3 regions of the Rhizobium sp. AB2/73 genome follow, and region 1 is predicted to be linked to each of the others. Evidence: predicted binding sites of a transcription regulator. Region 1 holds the regulator's gene; each other region holds the start of a gene.
The links. The regulator LexA, encoded in region 1, represses DNA repair genes until DNA is damaged. The targets are predictions, from matches to a motif close to TGTTCNNNNTGTGTTCNG.

Region 1 (3,280 bases):
CCGGCGCACGCAGATCAGCGGCAAAGGCAAGACGAAAGCCGGCTGTGGTTTCGGTGCCGTCCGGCATCTTCATGGGACGGGAGAAATCCAGCATCTGTCCCGCAGAAATCGCCGCCTCTTTGAAGCGCTTGTCATCCGCCACCGCATCATCCGTACCGAATACCACGGTCGAAAAGCCATTTTCGCCGACCCGGAAGCGATAAGCCTGGTCACGAGCAACGAAAACGTTGCCATCCAAGATGCTCTTCTCGCACTGCTCCGTCGATGCCACGCCCAGAGGCTCTAAATAGGTTTTATCGGCAAGAAAGACGCAGGCATTCTGTGTGCCAAAGGGATGGCGCGCATCCGGAGCCACCGTAAAACCGAGCTTGCCGAGGCGCTCGCGCGCCAAAGCGATGTCGACGGTTGGCAGCACGAGGTGATCCAGCGGATGCGGAGACGAAATCATGGCTTCTCCCGTTTGCTTGTGGCAGCAGATTTGCGCCCATCCCCCGCGCAATTCAAGATGGAAGCATGGAACACCCGGAGCACACGACATGGATCGAAGGCAATCTCGCAAACGTGATTGCCGATTCTCTCCCATGGCCGGCTCATGCAGCCGCGCGGCCTGTTCATCCAAATGCTCGGCGCACGGGCTGAACAACAAAGTCCTGGAAGCGAGTAGAACGGCATTTCTCTTATTTTTCTGCAGGTTAACGGAGATATAGCGCGCCGATGTTCCGAGCCGATCCATTCGCAAATGGCAATTATTTAACTGACCTCACAAGGCTTTACCGAAATTTAAGCACTTGCGGAACACATATGGAACATATAGTGTCCGTTCTGGATTTGTTTCGCAGCTTTTCTTGATTCTGGGGTTCCAAGACGATGTTGACGCGCAAGCAGCAGGAACTGCTTCTCTTCATTCATGAACGCATGAAGGAATCCGGTGTTCCGCCATCCTTCGACGAGATGAAGGATGCATTGGATCTGGCATCGAAATCCGGCATCCATCGCCTGATCACGGCGCTGGAGGAGCGGGGCTTCATCCGTCGGCTGCCGAACCGGGCCAGAGCGCTCGAAGTCATCAAGCTTCCCGACGCCTATAATTCGAGCCTGCAGCAGCGCCGCGGCTTTTCACCGAGCGTTATCGAGGGCAGCCTCGGCAAGCCGCAGCCCGTTGCCCCGCCCGCTCCGTCGAAGGTGGCAAATGACGATCACAATAGCTCGGCATCGGTGCCGGTGATGGGCCGCATCGCTGCCGGCGTTCCGATCTCAGCCATCCAGAACAATACGCACGATATTACCGTTCCCGCCGACATGCTCGGATCCGGCGAACATTATGCGCTTGAAGTTCGAGGGGATTCGATGATCGATGCCGGAATTTTCGACGGCGACACGGTCATCATCCGCAATTCGACGACGGCTAATCCCGGCGATATCGTCGTTGCACTCGTCGACGACGAAGAAGCGACGCTGAAGCGCTTCCGCCGCAAGGGTGCCTCCATCGCGCTGGAAGCCGCAAACCCGGCCTATGAAACCCGCATCTTCGGACCGGACCGCGTCAAAGTTCAAGGCAAGCTCGTTGGCCTTATTCGTCGCTATCACTGACCGGTGAATTGTCGACGGCGGGTGACGCTGGCGCAATTGGCGCGTCGAATTTGCCGGTGCGCCAATCATAGGTTCGATGCCTGGTCCACGGACGCTGCGGATCCTCGAATGCGGCTGAGATAATGGGCTTGTCTGCGGTAAGCGCCATTTCGATGGAGCCGGTTTTGCGCAATGTCGCACCGGTTATGAGCATCGCTCCGGAACGGCAATGGTCGAGCCGTAGCCGGATTGGCGTCACGATAATGTTCCCCGTGTCGCAAGCCGCGGGCAGGTAGGCCGCGTTTTCGATAGTGACCAATATCGCGCCGTTTTCAAGCATGGCCGCGCACCATGCTCCTTTCTGGCAGGCGAAACTGCCCTGCATGGTACGGTCCAAGGCCTCCTCCATTGCGACGCGGACCGCCTTCTGTTCTTCACTGTTCAATCGCTTATAACGATCTGCCTTACCGATTTGTGGAAGTCGGCTGTCAGCCGGGAGCATAGTCGGAGGCTGATGGTCCGCCGCGACCAGTGCCTTTTGCCATTGTTCGAAAATGAAGGCCTGCGGTCTCTCGCGATTGGTCGCGAGTATATCGTCCTGGCGCAACGCGACCAGGACGCCATCTTCGGAGATCATCAGGTCGGGTTTCGGTACGCCAGGTCCGAATGCCGCCAAGCCCATGGACAAGAGCGATAATAGCAGGCCCAGATGGCGAAGCCGGGTCCGCAATATGCTCATGATCAGGAAGCCGATAATGAATGTCGGCATCAGCCAGGCCGGCTGGCGACCGAAGGTAATATCGCCTCCCCAACCGGCTACGGTTCTTGCGATCATGATAACGAGTTCCAGTCCCTCTCCGGTGACTTTCCAGAAAGGCCCGTCGAGACCGAGCGGCATGAGCAGCATCGCCGCCATGCCGAATGGCATGACGATGAAGGAGACGATGGGCATAGCGGCGAGATTGGCAGCAAGCCCATATGTCGCCAATCGGTGAAAATGCTCGATCGAGAAGATAGCGGTCGATGCGCCACCGATGAACGAAGTCGACGTCACGCCTGCGAAGAAACGCGTGACGAACAATAGCGGACTTAGTACACGGAGGCGCGGCAGGATGTTTTCACGATGCCGCCGCCGTTTCCAGAGCGAATAGCCCGACACCAGCGCCAGCGTTGCGGCATAAGACATCTGGAAGCTCGGGCCGAGCACTTGCGACGGCGACAGTACAAGAATGACAATGGCAGAAAGTGCGACGTTGCGCAGACTGATCGATGGCCGATCGAAAAGCACGGCCACAAGCATGATCGCCATCATGATGAAGGCACGCTCGGCAGACACGCCGAAGCCGGAGATGAGATAATAGGCCGTAACAGTGAGAAGCGCGCCGAGGGCTGCGAACTTCTTGGTCGGCCAAGCCTGCGCGACACCGGGAAACAGGCTGAACAGATATCGCAGACCGACATAGAAGATGCCGGCCGATAGCGCCATGTTGAGGCCGGAAATTGCAATGATGTGGGTCAGGCCGGCAATTCGCAGGGCTTCGGTCGTATCCTTCGAGATCGCACGTCGCTCATCGGTGACAAGCGCCGCTGCAAAGGCGCCGGTATCTCCCGGCAAGGTTTGCCTGATCCTGTCGCCTATGCTGTTGCGCAGGCCGGCGAGCCAGATATCGGCCATATCCATCAGAGAACCGGCGGCATTATCACCGGCCGG
Region 2 (3,280 bases), on a different replicon from region 1:
TGCGGGACGAGCCCGATCTTGTCGCTGCAGATTGGGCGCTTTTCATCGTCATGCCGCATGAGGTCGAATTCTGGCAGGGCGATTCAGAGCGCCGCCACCATCGCTTGCGATATCGGCGTGAAAAGGCGCGCTGGCTGAAGGAGCGGCTCTGGCCTTGATGATTTTCGCTTTGATGGCCGCGGTTGTCCGTTTCCGTTGCTTTCGGTGGAAAGATTAGACCGCCACTGTGACCGCTGAGGATCAGCATCCCTCAGATGCCGAGATCGAGCTGGGGCTGTAAGCTCCCATCGTCGGCCTTTTCGTTCGTCAAAGACGAAAGCGTGATACCGAGCAGCCGGATCGGCCGCGCAAACGGGTAGACGCTTGCCAGAAGCGCCGACGCTGTCTCGAGGACAGCGCCGACGTCTGCGATCGGCGAGGAGCTTGTCCGACTGCGTGTCGCCTGGGTAAAGTCCGAATATTTGATCTTCACGGTCACCGTCTTGGCGTTGAAACCGCCTGCTTCGCAGTAGCGCCAAACCTTCTGCGCAAGCGGCCGCAGTTCCGCCGTTGCCAGCTCTAGATGGTCGATATCCTCAACGAATGTGTCTTCCGCGCCTATGGATTTGCGAACCCGGTCCGGCTTTACCTGGCGCTCGTCGATGCCGCGGGCGATACCGTAGAAATAAGGGCCTGCCTTTCCAAAATGCTCCTGCAGGAAGGCGAGCGATTTCGATTTCAGATCCAGCCCGGTTTCGATGCCATATTTATGCATCCGCTCGGCGGTCGCCGGCCCGACGCCGTGGAATTTCTTGACGGGAAGCGTTTCGACGAAGGCCGGGCCATTCCTTGGTGTAATGACAGCCTGGCCGTTCGGCTTGTTGAGGTCGCTTGCCATTTTGGCGAGGAACTTATTGTAGGAAATGCCGGCCGAAGCATTGAGGCCGGTGACCTGCTTGATCTTGGCCCGGATCTCCAGCGCGATCTCGGTGGCGATTTCCATGCCCTTGTGGTTCTGGGTGACGTCGAGGTAGGCTTCGTCGAGCGACAACGGCTCGATCATCGAAGTATATTCGGCAAAGATCTCGCGGATCTGCTGCGACACCGCCCTGTAGACATCAAAGCGCGGCGGCACGAAAATCAGGTCCGGACATTTGCGTTTTGCGGTAACCGAAGGCATCGCCGAATGAACGCCGAAGGCGCGGGCCTCGTAGCTTGCGGCCGCCACGACGCCGCGTGCAGCCGACCCGCCGACCGCAAGCGGCTTGCCGCGCAGCTCCGGATTGTCCCGCTGCTCGACCGATGCATAGAATGCATCCATATCGACATGGATGATCTTCCGGACAGTGGTCGAGCTGGTGTCGTTCATGGCGGTCTCGGTCATTACACAGTAGCTTCAGAGCGGTCCGTTATTGCGGAAGCTGAAACAAATGCGGAACATATCATCCTCGATGACGATATCAAACCGGCTCGGTTGTCTTGCTAGGAAGAGGTGAGGAAATTGCCGCATGCCAGGCATGCCGCAAACGCTACCTTGAGATGCGCGCAAGGCTTCTTATCTCTTGTCCGTCCCCCAATACGGAGCCTCAAGATGGGCCAAATCGCCACCGATCCGCTTTCCGACCTGCTTATGGAGATCCTCCCGCCCGAGCATGACGAGGAGTCCCGAGCCGATGGCACCGCATGTCTGTGCTGCCGCAGGCTGCGGTCGGCAAGGAAGATGGACGAAGACGGCTGCGGCATATGTGACGAATGCCTGGCACCATGATCGACGGCGCGCCGCAACTGCTGCCCGCTGAATTGTCGGGCTTCGAACATGCGCTCGCGAAGCTGCCTGACGGCTATTCGGAGGGGCATTTTCAAGGTCGCCCCTGGGGTGTGACGGTCAAGCGATCGGCCGACGGGAAACGGATCTGGCTCTATGGCGAAGAGCTTGGCGGGACCGATGTCGTCAGCTTTAATCTGTACATGCTCTCCGGAGCAAACCTCTCCCTCAAGCCCTGCGAAATGTCCTCGTCGAAGGTTGTGAATTTCGTCTTGGGCTTCAGGCCAGCTCAAACGCAGCATCCGGCCTAAGCGCGCGGCAGCCAATAAGCGGCTCTGCTTCAGCGGGTGGAGAGCGGCGGTGGAGGCGGCTGCGTGGTGGAGCCGGGACCGAGCGAGCGCTGGACCATTACGGTATCGGCCCAGCGGCCGTAGCGATAGGCAACAGCCGGCAGCAGACCGACCCGAATAAAGCCGAAGCGTTCGTGCAAGGCGAGCGAAGCGACGTTGTCCGCGTCGATATAGCCGATCATCTGCCGGAAGCCGGCCGCCGCGCAGGCGTCGATCAGTCCGCGCATGAGCAGGCTTCCGACACCCTGGCCGACATGGTCGTGATGCACATAGATCGAATGCTTGACGGTATAACGATAGGCGGGGCGCTTGCGAAAAAGCACCACATAGGCATAGCCGACGACCTTCTCACCCTCGATCGCAACGACATGCGGGAAGCGGCGGTCCTTCAAATTCTTGCGCCGTTCGCGCAGATCATCCGGCTGCGGCGTATCGCCATCATCGACACCGGCTTCGACTCCGCGGTGAATATGGCGGCGATAGATAGCCAGCATGGCATCGACGTCGCTCTCCCGGGATGGGCGAACGATGATTGTTTTATCCTGCTTCATGTCCGAACCTGAATTTCCAAGCCTATTCCGCGACAACGTAGGTATAGAGGCGGATCTTGCCGGATGCATCGACCTCGCGATAGAGGCCTTGGATCTCCACCTCGAAGCCGGGGAAGGTGTTGAAGCAGGTTTCGAACATCTTGAGATAGTCGATCATGGGCTTTGCCTGTTCGGTCAGGCGCTCGCCGGGCACGATGGTCGCAATCCCCGGGGGATAGACGACGAAGGGTGTGGTCGCGATGCGGCCGGCAATGGCGTCGATCGGCAGATAGTCGACATCGTTGCGCACCAGGCAGCGCGCGGCATCGTGCGGCGACATGGCGATCGGCGGCAGGTGTTCGGCGGAAAACTGCTTCGTCTGCAGGGCGCTCACATCGGCCTGGCGGAAGAAATTGTGCATGTCAGCGCAAAGATCCCGCAGGCGCACGCCCGCATAGCGACCGGGGCGGCGGCGGTAGAATTCCGGAATGGCCTCTTCCAGCAGCGCGTTGTCGTCATGAAGCTTTTTAAAGGCGACAAGGCCGCTGATCAGGGTGCCGGCCTTGCTGGCTTCGACACCGGGTGTGAGCAGGAAGAGCAGCGAATTGAGGTCGTTCTTTTCCGCGACGATCCGGTTTTCGCGCAGATATTGCGCA
Region 3 (3,280 bases), 950 kb from region 1:
CCCTGCGCAACGATCTCGAACCGCCGGCACGCTCGATCTGCGGTGAGATTTCAGCGCTCTCCGGCCTGATCGAAAGCCAGGCGCCGATCATGACGCGCATGTCCGGTTCCGGTGCGACGTGCTTCGGTATTTTCAACGATATCGAACAGGCGACGGCGGCCGCCGCTTCGCTTCACAGGCAGCGGCCGGACTGGTATTTCCAGGTAACCGAAACGATCGCGGGAGAGGCATGATGGCAGCGTCAGGCAACGAAAGATCCTTCATTCCCATAGGCATCGCCGTGTTGACCGTTTCCGACACGCGCACGCTCGCTGACGATAAATCCGGCGATACGCTGGTTGCCCGCATTGCGGAGGCGGGCCATAGGCTTGCTGCCCGCGCCATCGTGCCCGACGACAAGGAGCGCATCCGCACGCAGGTGGAAGCCTGGACGAAGGACGATGCGGTCGATGTGGTGATTACCACCGGCGGCACGGGCTTTACCGGCCGCGATGTCACGCCCGAGGCGCTGGAGCCGCTGTTCGAGAAGCGGATGGATGGGTTTTCCGAGGTCTTCCATCGCATTTCCTATGACAAGATCGGCACGGCGACGATCCAGTCACGGGCGACCGGCGGTGTGGCCAATGCCACCTTCATCTTCGTACTGCCGGGTTCGCCTGGCGCCTGCAAGGATGCATGGGACGGCATCTTGAAGGCGCAACTCGACTATCGCCACATGCCTTGCAATTTCGTGGAGATCATGCCGCGCCTCGACGAGCATCTAAAGCGCGGCGCCGGCTCGAGATAGGTCTTCTGCTCAACGCGATATTGCGCGTCGATCATGCCTTCGGCAGAACAGGAATTGATTCCCAAGAATCGCCGGTGAGAATGATGCAGCTCCGGCCGGACACATCGCTCATCAGCAATGTCCAGTTGCCGCTTTCGGCGGCGTAGATCTCAACAATCGTGCTCTGATCGAGCTTGCCGACGGCCGAAAGCTTTTCCGAAAGATGGTCGCCAAGAAACGCGACGATATCGACGCGTTGAGCGCAGGCCAAGGTCACCTGAGCGGCGGCAATACCGGGGAAAAGAGTTGCACTTGCAACGAAGATCGTTGCCATGAGGCGGTAGAGCATCGTGCGTTTCATAACGCACCTCCTTTCGCCGAAATCCCGGCAGAAAAGGAGAGTTCCGCTGACCAGTTCCGCCTGATATCGGCATCTTCATGGTCGGCCGCCTGACGCGACACGCATAAGGTGCCGCCACACGCGAATTATCGCAGCTATTCGCGCGTTTACAAATGGAATCTGCGCGCTAGCGCAGTTCCAGCAAAAGTGCGAAGCGGCTTTGCGTCCGGAGCTGCGTAAAAACAAGAAGATGAAGCGATTTCGCGATTCGAAGAAAGCGGAAACGCTTTAGGCCCTACCGCGCAGCGCGCGCCACCCAGGACGGAATGAGCTCGCTTGAAAGCCGTCGGCCCTTCTGTCCCTTGGCGAACTCCGCCAGCCCCATGCCCGACCTGGCGACGGCGATCGCCTGGTGCTTGGAAAGCAGCAAACCCAGTTCCAGCGGCGCCGTACGGCGGCCGATTCGCTTCAGGAACGGGCGACGATAGCCGCGTGATGCTGTAAAGCGCGCCGGCACCTTGTTCAGCGAGACATATTCGGCGATCTCATCGATCCAGCCGGCTTGCGGCCGCGCGCCCGGCTCGACCAGCAGCAACCATTCGCCCCTCGCAGACCGCAATATATCCTTGATATCCCACTGCGAATAAAAACGGCAGCCGGCAGCATCGGCCACCTTCGATGTGCCGTCCCTGGAACCATGATCAAGCACGACCACGTCGCTGACCAGCCCTTCGACCGCTCCTGCCACCAATGCCGCCAATGTCTGCGCCAGCTCGGGTTCGTGATCCTGGCATTCGATGATGACCGTCAACATTGCCCATTTATAGTGCGGCGCATAATTTATTGCCAGCACCTAACCCTCAGGCTCAAGCGTTTAAGAAAAGCATCATAAACGGCCGAAAATTCTCACAGCCGGCACCGCCGAATGCCTCCTGTGAATGAGATGAAAAATGACGGTCGCGGATTTTTGTTCTTGCAATGTTCTCATTTGTCGGATAGGAATTTAATCATCTTAGACGCGGCATGCGATGGCATGAGCCGCCCTGGAGCTACCGATGAACGAGCAGTCCCTTGCAGGGCAGGCCGCTTTCGCGCCTGCCAATACGGCAGACGTTGCCAACGCTTTGATCGCCGACTCCGGTCTCAGGATCGACGCCGAACGCCGGCGTGGGCGCGGTGCCGGATTGAACCCCAGCGGCCGCTTCGAGCCGCAGCAGCGCGAAGCCTTCGATGACGGCTGGCAGAGCTGGGAGGAGTTGCCGCCCTTCAAGACCGAGGTGCAGGTGGAGAAGCCGCGCACGGCCATTACCCGTAACGAATCCCCCGATATTTCTTTCGATCGTTCCATCAATCCCTATCGCGGTTGCGAGCATGGCTGCATCTATTGCTTCGCGCGGCCGACGCATGCCTATATGGGGCTATCTGCCGGGCTGGATTTCGAATCGAAGCTATTTGCCAAGCCGGATGCGGCCAAGCTGCTGGAGCGAGAATTGGCAAAACCCGGCTACAAGCCGCGCGTTATCGCCATCGGCACCAATACCGACCCCTATCAGCCGATCGAGAAGGAATGGCGGATCATGCGCCAGATCCTTGAGGTGCTGAACCGGGCAAACCACCCAGTTGCCATCGTCACCAAGTCGGCGCTGGTCATGCGCGATATCGATATTCTGAAGGAGATGGCCGCCAAGAACCTTGTGCGGGTGGGAGTATCGGTGACGACGCTCGACCGGAAGCTCGCACGCACCATGGAACCGCGGGCAGCGACACCGCCACGGCGGCTGGAGGCGATCCAGGCTTTGAACGAGGCCGGCATCCGCACCGCGATCATGGTGGCGCCGATTATCCCTGCCCTCAACGATCATGAAATCGAACGCATCCTCGATGCTGGCAAGGCGGCCGGCGCGCAGGAGGCGAGCTATGTCATCCTGCGGCTGCCGCTGGAGGTGAGCCCGCTGTTTCGTGATTGGCTGCTGCAGCACTATCCGGATCGCTATCGCCATGTCATGTCGCTGATCCGCTCCATGCGCGGCGGCAAGGATTACGATGCCGAATTCGGCAAACGCATGAAAGGTGCCGGGCCTTATGCCTGGCAGATCAGCCGCCGCTTCGAAATGGCGACGCGCCGGCTCGAGCTCACCCGCCGCAATATTGCGCTACGCGACGACCTGTTCGTG

Region 2: a site for LexA is predicted at 1,402-1,419, ahead of dinB (DNA polymerase IV). Genes of this name have one in related genera too.
Region 3: a site for LexA is predicted at 2,075-2,092, ahead of I8E17_RS02210 (PA0069 family radical SAM protein). Genes of this name have one in related genera too.

The regions. Positions count from the first base shown of each region.
Region 1 is NZ_CP067071.1:1,388,871-1,392,150, reverse strand. Features, by position in the region: gene I8E17_RS07025 (VOC family protein) at 1-448, opposite strand, end outside; gene lexA (transcriptional repressor LexA) at 868-1,590, shown strand; gene I8E17_RS07015 (ComEC/Rec2 family competence protein) at 1,571-3,280, opposite strand, start outside.
Region 2 is NZ_CP067073.1:1,013,806-1,017,085, forward strand. Features, by position in the region: gene I8E17_RS30760 (pyridoxal 5'-phosphate synthase) at 1-158, shown strand, start outside; gene dinB (DNA polymerase IV) at 251-1,348, opposite strand; gene I8E17_RS30770 (hypothetical protein) at 1,732-2,055, shown strand; gene I8E17_RS30775 (GNAT family N-acetyltransferase) at 2,085-2,645, opposite strand; gene I8E17_RS30780 (Orn/Lys/Arg decarboxylase N-terminal domain-containing protein) at 2,668-3,280, opposite strand, start outside.
Region 3 is NZ_CP067071.1:435,103-438,382, reverse strand. Features, by position in the region: gene I8E17_RS02230 (4-(cytidine 5'-diphospho)-2-C-methyl-D-erythritol kinase) at 1-233, shown strand, start outside; gene moaB (molybdenum cofactor biosynthesis protein B) at 233-787, shown strand; gene I8E17_RS02220 (hypothetical protein) at 819-1,127, opposite strand; gene I8E17_RS02215 (glycosyl transferase) at 1,402-1,920, opposite strand; gene I8E17_RS02210 (PA0069 family radical SAM protein) at 2,162-3,280, shown strand, end outside.